DNA from 2 places in the Nitratireductor thuwali genome. Region 1 is predicted to be linked to the other one. Evidence: predicted binding sites of a transcription regulator. Region 1 holds the regulator's gene; the other holds the start of a gene.
The links. Region 1 encodes HrcA, which represses chaperone genes, less so after heat shock. Its sites were predicted from a motif close to GTTAGCACTCNCNNNNNGNGAGTGCTAAC; they were not measured.
Positions count from the first base shown of each region.

Region 2: the regulator HrcA is predicted to act here: its motif matches at 2,256-2,284, upstream of groES (co-chaperone GroES).

Region 1 is NZ_CP030941.1:2,427,424-2,434,599, reverse strand. Features, by position in the region: gene NTH_RS11875 (sulfate transporter family protein) at 1-553, opposite strand, end outside; gene NTH_RS11870 (adenosine kinase) at 717-1,709, shown strand; gene NTH_RS11865 (trimeric intracellular cation channel family protein) at 1,723-2,355, opposite strand; gene grpE (nucleotide exchange factor GrpE) at 2,564-3,211, opposite strand; gene NTH_RS11855 (putative quinol monooxygenase) at 3,323-3,619, opposite strand; gene hrcA (heat-inducible transcriptional repressor HrcA) at 3,646-4,716, opposite strand; gene rph (ribonuclease PH) at 4,939-5,655, shown strand; gene NTH_RS11840 (VOC family protein) at 5,667-6,080, shown strand; gene rdgB (RdgB/HAM1 family non-canonical purine NTP pyrophosphatase) at 6,077-6,724, shown strand; gene hemW (radical SAM family heme chaperone HemW) at 6,721-7,176, shown strand, end outside.
Region 2 is NZ_CP030941.1:3,020,162-3,027,337, reverse strand. Features, by position in the region: gene glcF (glycolate oxidase subunit GlcF) at 1-24, shown strand, start outside; gene NTH_RS14645 (L,D-transpeptidase) at 371-1,195, opposite strand; gene NTH_RS14640 (DNA-3-methyladenine glycosylase I) at 1,570-2,208, shown strand; gene groES (co-chaperone GroES) at 2,347-2,643, shown strand; gene groL (chaperonin GroEL) at 2,704-4,353, shown strand; gene NTH_RS14625 (hypothetical protein) at 4,639-4,890, shown strand; gene fumC (class II fumarate hydratase) at 5,076-6,467, shown strand; gene NTH_RS14615 (DoxX family protein) at 6,763-7,143, shown strand.

The DNA.
Region 1 (7,176 bases):
GAGCCTTGGCTTCGGCTTCCGGACGGTAGCGCATGGCGGCGAACTCGAAGAATTCGCGGCCGAGCAGATAGCCGTTGACGATGAAGAATGCGATCATGTTGACGCCGGGCACGAGCAGAAGCAGCAGCGCCAGCAGATTGCCCAGGATCACCACTCCCAGAAACTTGATCGACATGACGATGGCGGGCACGAGCGGCACCGGGCTGCCAGGCGGGTCGTCGGGGTAGCTGGTCGTTTCGACGGCCTCGGCCACATCGTCGAGGAACAGGCCGGCGATGATGGCGGTGATGGGCGCAATCAGAAGGGCAAGGCCGAGCGCCAGGCCGATGCCGGCGAAAAGCGCGCCGACGAGACCCAGCCAGCCGGCCCAGCCCGGCAGGTCCGGCATGAAGACGTTGAGGAGCGGCAGCAGGTAGAACTCGAAAAGCTCCCGCAGGCCGAACCACAGACCCGCGAGAACCAGAAGGGTAAGCCCGAGCGACTTCAAGAACGCGCCGCGGAAGGGGCGCGTGAAGAGCTGGCTTGCGGCGGCGCGCGCGGCGTCGAGGATCATCTTGGCGTTCGCCCTTCTTGTCCGGTGTCATCAGCGACATAGGTGGGCGGCGGCGCCAGCGCAATGGTTGCGGCGAAGCGCGCCTTCCATATTTGCCGGCGATGTTCTACATCGGCTTAAACCCGTTCCCGCCCATATAGACCATCGCTTTCCGGAGACCTTTATGAGCAAATTTGACGTGCTGTGCGTCGGCAATGCGATCGTGGACATCATCGCGCGATGCGACGAGGCCTTCCTGACGGAGAACGGCATCATCCGGGGTGCGATGAACCTGATCGACGTCGAGCGCTCGACGCTGCTCTACCAGCGCATGGGGCCGGCGATCGAAACCTCGGGCGGCAGCGCGGGCAACACGGCCGCGGGCGTCGCAAGCCTGGGCGGCAAGGCGGCATTCTTCGGCAAGGTCTGCAACGACCAACTCGGCGAAATCTATACGCATGACATCCGCGCCCAGGGCGTTGCCTTCGACACGCGGCCGCTGGAAGGTCATCCGCCGACCGCGCGTTCGATGATCTTCGTGACGCCGGACGGCGAGCGGTCCATGAACACCTATCTGGGCGCCTGCGTGGAGCTGGGCCCCGAGGATGTCGAGGAAGGAAAGGCGCAGGGCGCCAAGGTCAGCTATTTCGAGGGCTATCTGTGGGATCCGCCGCGCGCCAAGGAGGCGATCCGCCAGACCGCCGACATCACCCATGCCGCCGGCGGGGAAATGGCGATGTCGCTGTCCGATCCGTTCTGCGTCGACCGCTATCGCGACGAGTTCCTGGAGCTGATGCGGTCTGGCCGGGTCGACATCGTTTTCGCCAACCAGCACGAGCTGCTGGCGCTCTACCAGACTTCCTCCTTCAACGACGCGGTCGAGGCCATCCGCCAGGATTGCTCGGTCGCGGCCATCACCATGTCGGAAAAGGGCTCGCTGGTGGTGCGGGGCGAGGAAACGGCGCGGGTGGATGTCGTGCCAGTGGAGCAGGTCGTGGACACGACGGGCGCGGGCGACCTTTACGCGGCGGGCTTCCTGTTCGGCTATACGAATGGCCGCAGCCTCGCCGATTGCGGCAATCTCGGCTCGTTCGCCGCTGCCCAGGTCATCAAGCAGGTGGGACCGCGCCTGCAGTTCTCGCTCAAGGAAGCTGCCCAGCAGGCGGGCCTGCTGTAGGCCGGATACCCGCTCAGGGAATGTCTTCCGGCCGGCGGCCAGGACGCGGCTTGTAGCGCGGCACCGTCCAGCCGAAGCGCAAGGCGCCGCCGCGCACCAGGAAGGCGGCGGCGAAGGCCATCAGCGAGGCCGGAGCGAGCGTGAGGCCGGCAAGATCGGCCCCGGTGAAAACGGCGGCGCCGGTGAGCGCCGCGCTCACATAGATTTCGGGCCGGAGCAGGACCGAGGGCTCTCCCGCCAGGAGATCGCGGATGATGCCGCCGAAAGTGGCGGTCAATACGCCCGTGACCAGCGCCACGATGGGCGAGCCCGATGCCGCAAGCCCGACGGCGGCGCCCAGGACACCGTAGGCCGAAAGGCCCACCGCATCCAGCCAGAGCAGAAGACGGTAGCGCGATTCGACCAGATGGGCGGTGAAATAGACAAGGCCGCCGACGACGGCGCAGACCGCGACATAGGTGGGATTGACCACCCAGAAGACCGGCAGGCCCAACACCAGGTCACGCAGCGTGCCGCCGCCCGTGCCGGTGACACCGGCGAAGAACAGAAAACCGATGATGTCCAGCTGCTTGCGCGAGGCCGCCAGCGCGCCGGTGGCCGCAAAGACGGCCACGCCCGCATAGTCGAGAATCAGCAAGGGGTTCATCGGCGGCTCCGCGCGGCTACTCGGCCGCCAGGTCAGTTCAGCGTCTCACAGAACGCCGGGCTGATCCAACTATTGGGTCTTCCGCAATTGCGGACGGAGAACCGGCTCCACCTTCCTGGAATCGCCCTCGCGCGACAGCCTATCGGGCGGGAAAGGAAAGGCGAGGCGGGACACGCCCATGCAAGCCCTACCGCCGCCCATAACATTTTCAGCCCGATCCGCCCGACCGCTCGTCCGTTTCAGCCGCCTGCGCGTCCTTCGACGCGGCGCCTTCCCTGGGGCCGCCCTTGGCCACGCCGACCATGGCCGGGCGCAGGACGCGCTCGCCGATGACGTAGCCCGTCTGCACGACCTGAACGACGGTGTTGACCGGCACGTCCGGATTGGGAACCTCGAACATGGCCTGGTGGAAATTCGGGTCGAACTTCTCGCCCTTGGGATCGATGCGCTTGACGCCGTGGCGCTCCAGCGTCGATAGCATGGCGCGTTCGGTCATCTCGACGCCTTCGACCAGCGCCTTGAGTCCGGAATCCGCATTCTCCCGCGATTCGGCCGGCACCGCCTCCAGGGCACGCTGAAGGTTGTCGGAGACCTGCAGCATGTCGCGGGCGAAATTGGCGACGCCGTAGGCACGCGCATCGGCGACGTCGCGCTGCGTACGCTTGCGCAGATTATCCATCTCCGCGGCCAGCCGCAGCGCCTGCTCCTTCAGTTCCTCGTTCTCCCTGGCCAGACGCAGAAGAACATCTTCCTCCGAAACGCCTTCGCCCTCGGCTTCCACGTTCTCGGTCGGGACCTCTTCGTTCTCCGCCTCGGTATTGTTGAACGCGTCGTCGTCCTTGCGATGGGTGTTCATTGCCTGTCCGTCTTTTTCAAATCCAAAGTCGGGCCGGATATCGAGCTTTGCGGCTGGAAAATCAAGGGGTGCGTGCGCATGGCCTCACCCGCCGGCCCTAAACCTGCGGCCTTACCCGGCAAGGCCGGCGCCGCCCGCCGGCACGGTGCGGATCCGACTATCGAAGCCGGCGATGAGCGGCCGCGCCCGGGCGATCGCCGCCTGCACCTGCGGCAAGGAGAGGGAGGCCTTGTGGCTGTCCTCGCCGTCCCAGACCTCGGTGATCCAGATGGCGTCCTCCTCCCCTTCGTCCCGCGCCACGACGTAGCTGAGGCAGCCGGGCATGCCGCCCGTGGATTCAAGCAGGATGGCGATGAGCGCATCCCTTTGCCCGGGCTGGGCCCGCATCTTTCCAATCAGACCGAACATGTTTCCCTCTCCGTGCCGCAGCCGGTTTATCGCAACAGGCGGCCGACCAGCTGGGCCGTATAATCCACCATCGGCACGATGCGGGCATAGTTGAGCCGGGTCGGGCCGATGATGCCGAGCGCGCCGACGATGCGCGAATCCTGATCCCTGTAGGGCGCCACCACGAGCGATGAGCCCGACAGCGAGAAGAGCTTGTTCTCAGAGCCGATGAAAATGCGCACCCCGGGACCATCCTCGGCGAGCTCCAGAAGCTGGACGAGCGCCTCCTTGGTCTCCAGATCCTGGAACAGATGGCGAAGGAGCTCGATGTCGGCCTGGGCGGTGACGTTTTCAAGCAGGTTCGCCCGGCCGCGCACGATGAGCCTGGCGGGGGCGTCGCTGCCTGCCCCGGCCCAGACCGCCAGCCCCTGCTCGACCAGGGATTGGGACAGCGAATCAAGGGCGGCGCGCGTTTCTTCCTTCAACCGCGCCATCTCGGCCTTTGCCTCCGCAAGGGTCCGGCCCCTGATATGGGCATTGAGGAAGTTCGACGCCTCGACGAGCTGAGAGGCGGTGACGCCGGCCGGCAGGTCCAGCACCCGGTTTTCCACATCGCCATTCTGCGAGACGAGAACGGCCAGCGCCTTGCGCGGCTCGAGCTGGATGAACTCGATATGCTTGAGCGCCGCCTCGCTCTTGGTGGCCAACACGAGGCCGGCGCCGCGCGACAGGCCCGACAGCATCTGGCTCGCCTCGGTCAGCATATGTTCGAGCGACTGGCTCTTGCCGGCCGCCTTTATCTGCGCCTCGATCACCTGGCGTTCCTCCTCGGAGAGGTCGCCAATCTCCATGAAGGCGTCGACGAAGAAGCGCAGGCCCTGCTGGGTGGGCAGCCGCCCCGCCGAAACATGCGGCGCATAGATTAGCCCCAGATGCTCCAGATCGCTCATCACGTTGCGAATGGTGGCGGGGGAGAGCTGTTTCGGCAGCATGCGCGACAGATTGCGCGAGCCGAGCGGCTCTCCATCATGCAGATAAGTCTCGACGATCAGCCGAAAGATGTCGCGCGAACGGGCGTCGAGAGACTGAAGGTTCGGATCGGTCACGGGCTTGGTCATGGGTCAGGAACTCCTGACCTGCGAATATAAGCGTTGCCGCTCACATCACAACTGCGCTCAGGGCAATCGGGTGAACCCGACGGCCCTTGCAGATCGTCCTGTCTGCCCATTGCCCTCAAACAGGCGGGATGGCGCGGTTTTCCTTTGCGTCGGGGGAGACGGAAAGTTACAAGCCCAGCCACGATCAACCCTCGACCAATCCACTCAGGAGATGCCCGAACCATGCGACCATCCAAACGGCAGGCGGACGAGATGCGCGCCGTCAGCTTCGAGCGCGGCATATCCAAACATGCCGAAGGCTCCTGCCTCGTCAAATTCGGCGACACGCATGTGCTGTGCACGGCCAGCCTGGAAGAGAAGGTGCCGGGCTGGCTGCGCAATACGGGCAAGGGCTGGGTGACGGCCGAATACGGCATGCTGCCGCGCTCGACCGGAGACCGCATGCGGCGCGAGGCCGCGTCCGGCAAGCAGGGCGGGCGCACGCTGGAAATCCAGCGGCTGATCGGGCGCTCGCTGCGCTCGGTCGTGGACCTGCAGGCGCTCGGCGAACTGCAGATCACCGTCGATTGCGACGTGATCCAAGCCGATGGCGGCACGCGCACGGCGGCGATCACCGGCGGGTTCGTCGCGCTGCACGACTGCCTGAGCTGGATGCAGGCCCGGCAGATGATTTCCATCGAAAAAGTGCTGAAGGACCATGTTGCCGCCATTTCCTGCGGTATTTGTGATGGTACGCCGGTACTGGATCTCGACTATGCCGAGGATTCGGCCGCCGAGACCGACGCCAATTTCGTGATGACTGGCATGGGCGGCATCGTCGAAATCCAGGGCACGGCCGAGGGCGCGCCCTTTTCGGAGGAAGAATTCAGCGCGCTGCTGTCGCTGGCGAAGCAGGGCGTGCAGCGACTGGTGGATCTGCAGAAGATGGCCGTCTCGTAGGACAGGAGCCGATGAAGCCCAAAGCCATACTCGAAGCCGCGCTTTATGTGAGCGACCTCAATGAGGCCGAGCGCTTCTATGGCCAGGTGCTCGGGCTGGAGCGCATCGCCAGGGTGGAGGGCAGGCATGTCTTCTTCCGTTGCGGTGAGGCCTTGGTGCTGCTGTTCGATCCCGAGGCGACCAAGGTGCCGCCGCCGCCCGAGGCCAAGCTGCCGGTGCCGCCGCATGGCGCGGTCGGCGAAGGACATTTGTGCTTTGCGGCCGATGCCGCCGAAATCGAGCAATGGCGGGGCCGGCTCGAAGCGGCGGGGATCGGCATAGAGGCGGATTTCGAGTGGCCGGCAGGCGGGCGCTCCATCTATTTTCGCGACCCGTTCGGCAATTCGCTGGAATTCGCCGAACCACGCATCTGGGGTTTTTCGTGAGAGAAATTAAGGACCGGAAGTTTGTTCTTGCAAGCCACAACAAGGGCAAGCTGAAGGAGTTTGCCGGGCTGCTGCAGCCCTTCGGCTTCGAGGTGCGCTCGGCCGCCGAACTGGGACTGGCCGAGCCCGAGGAGACGGGAACGTCGTTCGAGGAGAACGCCCATATCAAGGCGCTGGCGGCCGCCAAGGCGACCGGCATGCCGGCGCTGGCCGACGATTCGGGCATGTGCGCCGATGCGCTCGACGGCGCGCCGGGCGTCTATACCGCCGACTGGGCGACCCTGCCGGACGGCAGCCGCGATTTCGGCGTTGCCATGGAGAAGGTGGAAAGGCTGTTGCGGGAAAAAGGCGCGGAGACCCCGCAGGAGCGCCGGGCGCGTTTCGTCGCGGTGCTTTGCCTTTGCCTGCCCGACGGCGAGACCGAATATTACCGCGGCGAGGTGGAAGGCCATCTCGTCTGGCCGCCGAGGGGCGAACTGGGCTTCGGCTACGATCCGGTGTTTCAGCCGGAGGGTTATTCCACCACATTCGGCGAGATGAGCGCCGACCAGAAGCACGGCTGGAAGCCGGGCGAGGAAACCGCCCTTTCCCACCGCGCCCGCGCGTTCAAGCTGTTCGCCGAGGCAAGACTGGCAAGGCCATGACGGAAATTCTCGACCGGGACCCCGGTTTCGGCATCTATGTGCACTGGCCGTTCTGCGCGACCAAGTGCCCCTATTGCGACTTCAACAGCCACGTGCGCCATCAGCCGGTGGACCAAGTGCGCTTCGGCGCGGCCTTTGCGCGCGAACTGGCGACGATGCGCCAGCGGACCGGGCCGCGCGAGGTGACGAGCATCTTCCTGGGCGGCGGAACGCCATCGCTGATGGATCCGGGAACGGTCGGCGGCATTCTGGACGCCATCGCTGCGGAATGGACGGTGCCGCAGAACGTCGAAATCACGCTCGAGGCCAACCCCTCCTCGGTGGAGGCTGACCGATTTCGCGGCTACCGCATGGCCGGCGTCAACCGGGTCTCGCTGGGTGTTCAGGCGCTCAACGACAAGGATCTGCGCTTCCTGGGACGGCTGCACGACGTGAGCGAGGCGCTGCACGCC
Region 2 (7,176 bases), 590 kb from region 1:
AAGCCGGATGTGATTGCGTTGTGAGGGCTGTAGGGGTCATCGGTTAGATTGATTCTACGGTCATGATTTACCGCCGCGCCCTGCGCGACCCCCCTCTGCCCTGCCGGGCATCTCCCCCTCAAGGGGGGAGATTGGCTCTCATGACTGATTTCGCCAATCTTCGACCATTCAAGAATCAAGAGTAACGTTGATGAAGAAATGATCTACCCCCTTGAGGGGGGAGATGCCCGTCAGGGCAGAGGGGGTGCGAAGGGGCGCTGCGGCAAATCGTGATTGTAATGCCACCATGAAAAAGGGTGGCGCATTCCCGAGGCGCCGCCCTTCTTCGTATGCCCGGCGATCGCCGCGCCGGACATCCCCCGTTCGATGATCAGATGACGACGACCCTGGTGCCTACCTGGACACGGTTGTAGAGGTCGATGACGTCTTCGTTGCGCATGCGGATGCAGCCGGACGACACGGCGCGGCCGATGCTCCAGGGCGCGTTGGTGCCGTGGATCCGGTAGAGCGTGGAGCCGAGGTAGAGAGCACGCGCGCCGAGGGGATTGGACGGTCCGCCCTTCATATGCGCGGGCAGGATGCGGCCCTTTTTCTTTTCGCGGGCGATCATCTCGGCCGGCGGACGCCAGTCCGGCCATTCGCGCTTCTGCGAGATTTTCTCGGTTCCCGACCAAGAGAAGCCCTCCTTGCCGACGCCGACGCCATAGCGGCGCGCCTTGCCGCCGGGCTGCACGAGATAAAGAAAGCGCTGGCCGGTATCGACAACGATGGTGCCGGGCTTGTGCGGTCCGTCGTAATTCACTTCCTGCGGCAGGAATTTCGGGTCGATACGGTTGTCGGGCTGCTGTGGCGCACGCGGCGCAACGGCGGCGGTGTGCAATCGCTGCGGGGCGGGCGGAAAGGCGCGTTGCCGTTCTACTTGGCGGGGCCGCTCGACATGGCGGGGCTGCGCCACGGGAACGCGGCGCTGCATCTGGCGCTGGCTCTCCTCATAGCGGCCATATTGTTCGGCCTGCCGGGCGCGGTAGCGCGCCTGCGCCTCGGCGGGCACGGTGCGAAGCTGCATCACCCACGGGGCGGACAGATCGGGACTGACCAGAACCGGCGGGCGCTCGACATAGCGGTTCTGCGCCTGGGCCCCCCAGGGTGAAAGCAGCACGGCCACAAGGCCGGCGGCACACAGAAATGGCTTCATTGACGTAATTCCTACTATTCGACGCGGTTGCCTTCAGGACGCTTCCCGCAATCTGGCGCGGGAAACGGGTGGCGGCGGACGGAAAAAGCGGTTCTCCCGTCAATCCGTGTCAGGATGCTGCATCGGCGGCGGCAAGCGAATGGTGAATCCGCATCGATAAAATGCGATAGAACGACAAAACCATTTGGCGTGGTTACCCGGCGGTTCAAAAAGCTGGTGAATCGGCCGTTAAACGACTGATTTCATGCGTTAGATCATTTGGCCGTTTCCGTGAAACGGCCAAATGATCTAACGGTTTGATTTTACGCAGTTCCGGACGGAAAAACCGGTTTCCACTTTTCCTGGAATTGCTCTAACCATCAGAGGACGGTTACATGGGCGACGAGCGGACGGGGCTGATCGAGGGGCCTGACGGGAAGACGCGATGCTTCTGGCACGCCAACCTGCCGGACTACCTGACCTATCATGACGAGGAGTGGGGCCGGCCTGTCGACGACGATATCCGCCTGTTCGAGAAGCTGTGCCTGGAAGGCTTCCAGTCCGGCCTTTCCTGGCTCACGATCCTGCGCAAGCGGGAGAACTTCCGCGAAGCCTTCGAAGGGTTCGACTTCGAGCGGGTGGCGCGCTTTAAGGACGAGGATGTCGACCGGCTTCTGACCAATGCCGGAATCGTGCGCCATGGCGGCAAGATACGCTCGACGATCAACAACGCCCAGCGCGCCATCGAGCTGCGCCGGGAGTTCGGCTCGCTGGCGCGCTATTTCTGGCGGCATGAGCCGGGGCCGGACGCCCGGCCGGCGCTGCTGGACTTTCCCACGCTTATGGCCAATCCCAAGACGGATATCTCGGCGCGCATCTCGAAGGACCTGAAAAAGCGCGGCTGGTCCTTCGTCGGCCCCACGACGATCTATGCCTTCATGCAGGCGATGGGGCTGGTCAACGACCACATCGAAGGCTGCTCGATGCGGCCGGTGGTGGAGGCGGAGCGGGAGCGGTTCACACGTCCCGTATGAACAGGTCGCCTTGACTCTCTTTCCCGTCGCCACTATCTCAGGCCCGCATTAGCACTCTCGATAGGTGAGTGCTAAAGCCATCCGGCAGCGCCGGTGGAGGGAAAACCTATTCCATCATCCGAATCAAGGGTTCAAAACATGGCCAAGACGAATTTTCGCCCGCTCCATGACCGTGTGGTCGTACGTCGGGTAGAATCCGAGGAGAAGACGTCCGGCGGCATCATCATCCCCGATACCGCCAAGGAGAAGCCGCAGGAAGGCGAAATCATCGCCATCGGCTCCGGCGCGCGCGACGAGGCCGGCAAGCTGGTTCCGCTCGACGTGAAGGAAGGCGACCGCGTTCTCTTCGGCAAGTGGTCCGGCACCGAAGTCAAGCTCAATGGCGAAGATCTCCTCATCATGAAGGAGAGCGACATCATGGGCATCATCGGCTGATAAGGCCGACATCGAAACACGCGAAAAGGGTCCCAAGCGGGATCCAGGAGCTTCAAGAATATGGCTGCAAAAGACGTAAAGTTTTCCCGTGATGCCCGCGAGCGCATGCTGCGCGGCGTCAACATCCTCGCCGACGCGGTGAAGGTGACGCTCGGCCCGAAGGGCCGCAACGTCGTTCTCGACAAGTCGTTCGGCGCACCGCGCATCACCAAGGACGGCGTGACCGTCGCCAAGGAAATCGAGCTCGAGGACAAGTTCGAGAACATGGGCGCCCAGATGGTGCGCGAAGTGGCCTCGAAGACCAACGACATCGCCGGTGACGGCACCACGACGGCCACCGTTCTGGCACAGGCCATCGTCCAGGAAGGCGCCAAGGCCGTTGCCGCCGGCATGAACCCGATGGACCTGAAGCGCGGCATCGACAAGGCTGTCGAAGACGTGGTCGCCTATCTCGCCTCCGCAGCCAAGAAGATCAACACCTCGGCCGAAGTCGCCCAGGTCGGCACGATCTCGGCCAATGGCGAAAAGGAAATCGGCCAGATGATCGCCGAGGCGATGCAGAAGGTCGGCAATGAGGGCGTGATCACGGTCGAAGAGGCCAAGACCGCCGAGACCGAGCTGGAAGTCGTCGAAGGCATGCAGTTCGACCGCGGCTACCTTTCGCCCTACTTCGTCACCAATCCGGAGAAGATGGTGGCCGAGCTCGAGGATTGCTACATCCTCCTGCACGAGAAGAAGCTGTCCAACCTGCAGGCCATGCTGCCTGTGCTGGAATCGGTCGTTCAGTCGTCCAAGCCGCTGCTGATCATCGCCGAGGACGTCGAGGGCGAGGCGCTGGCCACGCTCGTCGTCAACAAGCTGCGCGGCGGCCTGAAGATCGCCGCCGTCAAGGCGCCGGGCTTCGGCGACCGCCGCAAGGCCATGCTCGAGGACATCGCCATCCTGACGGGCGGCCAGGTGATCTCCGAGGACCTCGGCATCAAGCTCGAGAACGTGACGCTCGACATGCTGGGCCGCGCCAAGAAGGTCTCCATCACCAAGGAGAACACCACGGTCGTCGACGGCGCCGGCAAGAAGTCCGAGATCGAGGGCCGGGTTGCCCAGATCAAGGCGCAGATCGAGGAGACCACCTCGGACTACGACAAGGAAAAGCTGCAGGAGCGCCTTGCCAAGCTGGCCGGCGGCGTTGCCGTCATCCGCGTCGGCGGTGCGACGGAGGTCGAGGTGAAGGAGCGCAAGGACCGCGTCGACGACGCGCTGAACGCTACCCGCGCTGCCGTTGAAGAAGGCATCGTTCCGGGCGGCGGCACCGCGCTGCTGCGCGCTTCGCTCGCCATCAAGGCGAAGGCCGAGAACGCCGACCAGGAAGCCGGTCTCAACATCGTGCGCCGCGCCGTCCAGTCTCCTTGCCGCCAGATCGCGACGAACGCCGGTGCGGAAGCATCGATCGTCGTCGGCAAGATCCTCGAGAACGACGCGGTGACCTTCGGCTACAACGCCCAGACCGGTGAATATGGCGACATGATCACCATGGGCATCGTCGACCCGATGAAGGTCGTGCGCACCGCGCTGCAGGATGCTGCATCGGTTGCCGGCCTCTTGATCACCACCGAGGCGATGGTCGCCGAACTGCCCAAGAAGGACGCTCCGGCAATGCCCGGCGGCGGCGACATGGGCGGCATGGGTGGAATGGGCGGCATGGGCTTCTAAGCCAACCCCCGACAAGCCGACATGGAAAGGGCGTCCCGACGGGGCGCCCTTTTTCTTTGAGGGCGCTTTTTCTTTGAGGGCGCTCTTGGCGGGCGGGTTCCGCGCGGTGCCGGGGAAAGCGGCAAGCAGGGTTGCCGGCCATAACGCAAAGTTGATTGCAGCTTGCGGAAACGATGGTCGGCGGACCATGAAATTGCCTCATGCCGTCCGTAAATCGGATGCGCTTCTTTAGATAGACGAAGCAAAAACCGGATAAATCTACTATATTTTTAAGGAGACTATTTCATGCGTAACCTGATTATTGTCACTTCCGTCATTTCCATACTTGGTTTGACCGCCGCGTCGGCGCAGGACTTCCGTCCGAGCGAACCGGATTCCGGCCCGCGCGACCGGATGGCGGTCGACGTCAGTGCGATTACGTCCAGCGTCGGGGCCCCCCGGACCCCGCGCAAGCCGGCGGGTTTTTCTGCCGCTCAAGGCTTCGGCCCCAGCGACCAGAACGATGAACCGACGCCGCGCTTCCAGCAAATGCGCTGACCGGCAAGGGAATGGGCGGCCGTCATGGCCGCCCCTCCTTTGAAACCGTTCCGCCCGAAAGCTGTCGGGCGTTGCATTGCCGCTCCGTTAGCGCCATTACAAGCACGCTGAGCGGCAGTGACGCCGCGCTTCAGATCCATCGCCTTGGGCCGATCGGCCGATTGCTGAACACGGAGCGAGTTCGCATGTCCAATACCCGTACCGAAACCGATACTTTCGGCCCCCTCGACGTGGCCGCCGACCGCTATTGGGGCGCGCAGACGCAGCGGTCGCTTGGGAATTTCAAGATCGGCACGGAAAAGATGCCGGTGCCGCTGATCCGGGCGCTGGGGGTGGTCAAGCAGGCGGCGGCCGAGGTGAACCTGGACCTGGGCAAGCTCGACCGCAAAATCGGCGAGGCCATGATAGCCGCGGCCCGGGAAGTGGTCGCCGGCAAGCTCGACGATCATTTTCCTCTTGTCGTCTGGCAGACCGGCTCCGGCACCCAGTCCAACATGAATGCCAATGAGGTGATCGCCAACCGCGCCATCGAGATGCTGGGCGGCGAGATGGGATCGAAGAAGCCCGTCCACCCCAACGACCACGTCAACATGGGACAGTCGTCAAACGACACCTTCCCGACCGCCATGCATATCGCGGCCGGCCGCGAGGCGGCGGGCGAGCTTTTGCCTTCCCTCGCCCATCTGACCGAGGCGCTGGAAGAAAAGGCCAAGGCCTTCGACGGGATCGTCAAGATCGGCCGCACCCATACGCAGGACGCGACGCCGTTGACGCTGGGCCAGGAATTCTCGGGCTATGTGGCGGCCCTGAAACTCGGCGCGAAGCGCATCGAGCACGCGCTGGGCGACGTCTACGCTCTGGCGCAGGGCGGCACGGCGGTGGGCACCGGGCTCAACGCGCCCGCCGGCTTCGACAAGGCATTTGCCGACAAGGTGGCCGCGATCACCGGCCTGCCCTTCCGCACGGCCGACAACAAGTTCGAGGCGCTGGCTAGCCATGGCGCGCTCAACACCTTCCATGGCGCGCTCAACGCGCTGGCCGCGGACCTGTTCAAGATCGCCAACGACATCCGTTTTCTCGGCTCGGGTCCGCGCTCTGGGCTGGGCGAACTGAAACTGCCGGAAAACGAGCCCGGCTCCTCCATCATGCCGGGCAAGGTGAACCCGACCCAGGCGGAAGCGCTCACCATGGTGGCGACCCAGGTGATGGGCAACCAGACGACGGTGAGCATTGCCGCCAGCCAGGGCCATTTCGAACTCAACGTGTTCAAGCCCGTCATCGCCAACGCCGTGCTGCAGTCGATCCGCATCCTCACCGACGCCATGCGCTCCTTCGCGGACAATTGCGTGAAGGGCATCGAGGCGGATGAGGAGCGCATCGCCGACCTGATGAAGCGCTCGCTGATGCTGGTGACGGCGCTGGCGCCGGCCATCGGCTACGACAATGCGGCGGCGATCGCCAAGAAGGCGCACAAGAACGGGACGACCTTGCGCGAGGAAGCCCTGAAGAGCGGCCATGTGTCGGAGGAAGACTACGACCGGCTGGTGCGGCCGGAACTCATGATCGCGCCCAAATAGCGCTTTCGTCCGGCAGGCGCCCGTCCCAAGCGGCCGGGCGCGCGCCGGACGGGACAAGGGTGGGTGCCATTCCCATGGCCAGGCGGGAAACCGGAAAAACCGACCTGTGCCCCGTGCCGTCGCGTCCGGTTGACACGGCGCACGCCCGCGGGCTGAAAATCCGCGATCGCCGAGAATGTTCCGCAGCGGGTCTTCAAGCGTCTACGGTAAACGCTTTGTCAATGAAACCAGCTATTTCCCATCGCGGCAAACCGACATAAAAGCCGCTCCGGCATTAACAAACGGAAGTCATCTCATGACGAATAACCTTCTCGTTCTCGCGGGCCGCATCCTGCTCGCGCTCATCTTCATCATTTCCGGCTATGGCAAGCTTACCGGCCTTTCCGGCACCGCCGGCTATTTCGGAAGCCTGGGGCTTCCGCTGCCGATGGTCACCGCCGTGCTCGTGGGCGTGCTCGAGCTTTTCGGCGGCATTGCCGTGGCCGTGGGTTTCCAGACCCGCATCGCCGCCATCCTGCTTGCCCTGTTCACGGTAGGCTCGAGCTTCATCGCGCATTTCGACTTTGCCGACCAGATGCAGGCGATCCAGTTCATGAAGAACATGTCGATGACGGGCGGGCTGCTGGTGCTGGCCGCTTTCGGCCCCGGCAGGCTGTCCATCGACGGGCGCAGATAGGCGCCGCCTTTCCCGCCAGCCGCTTTTTCGAAG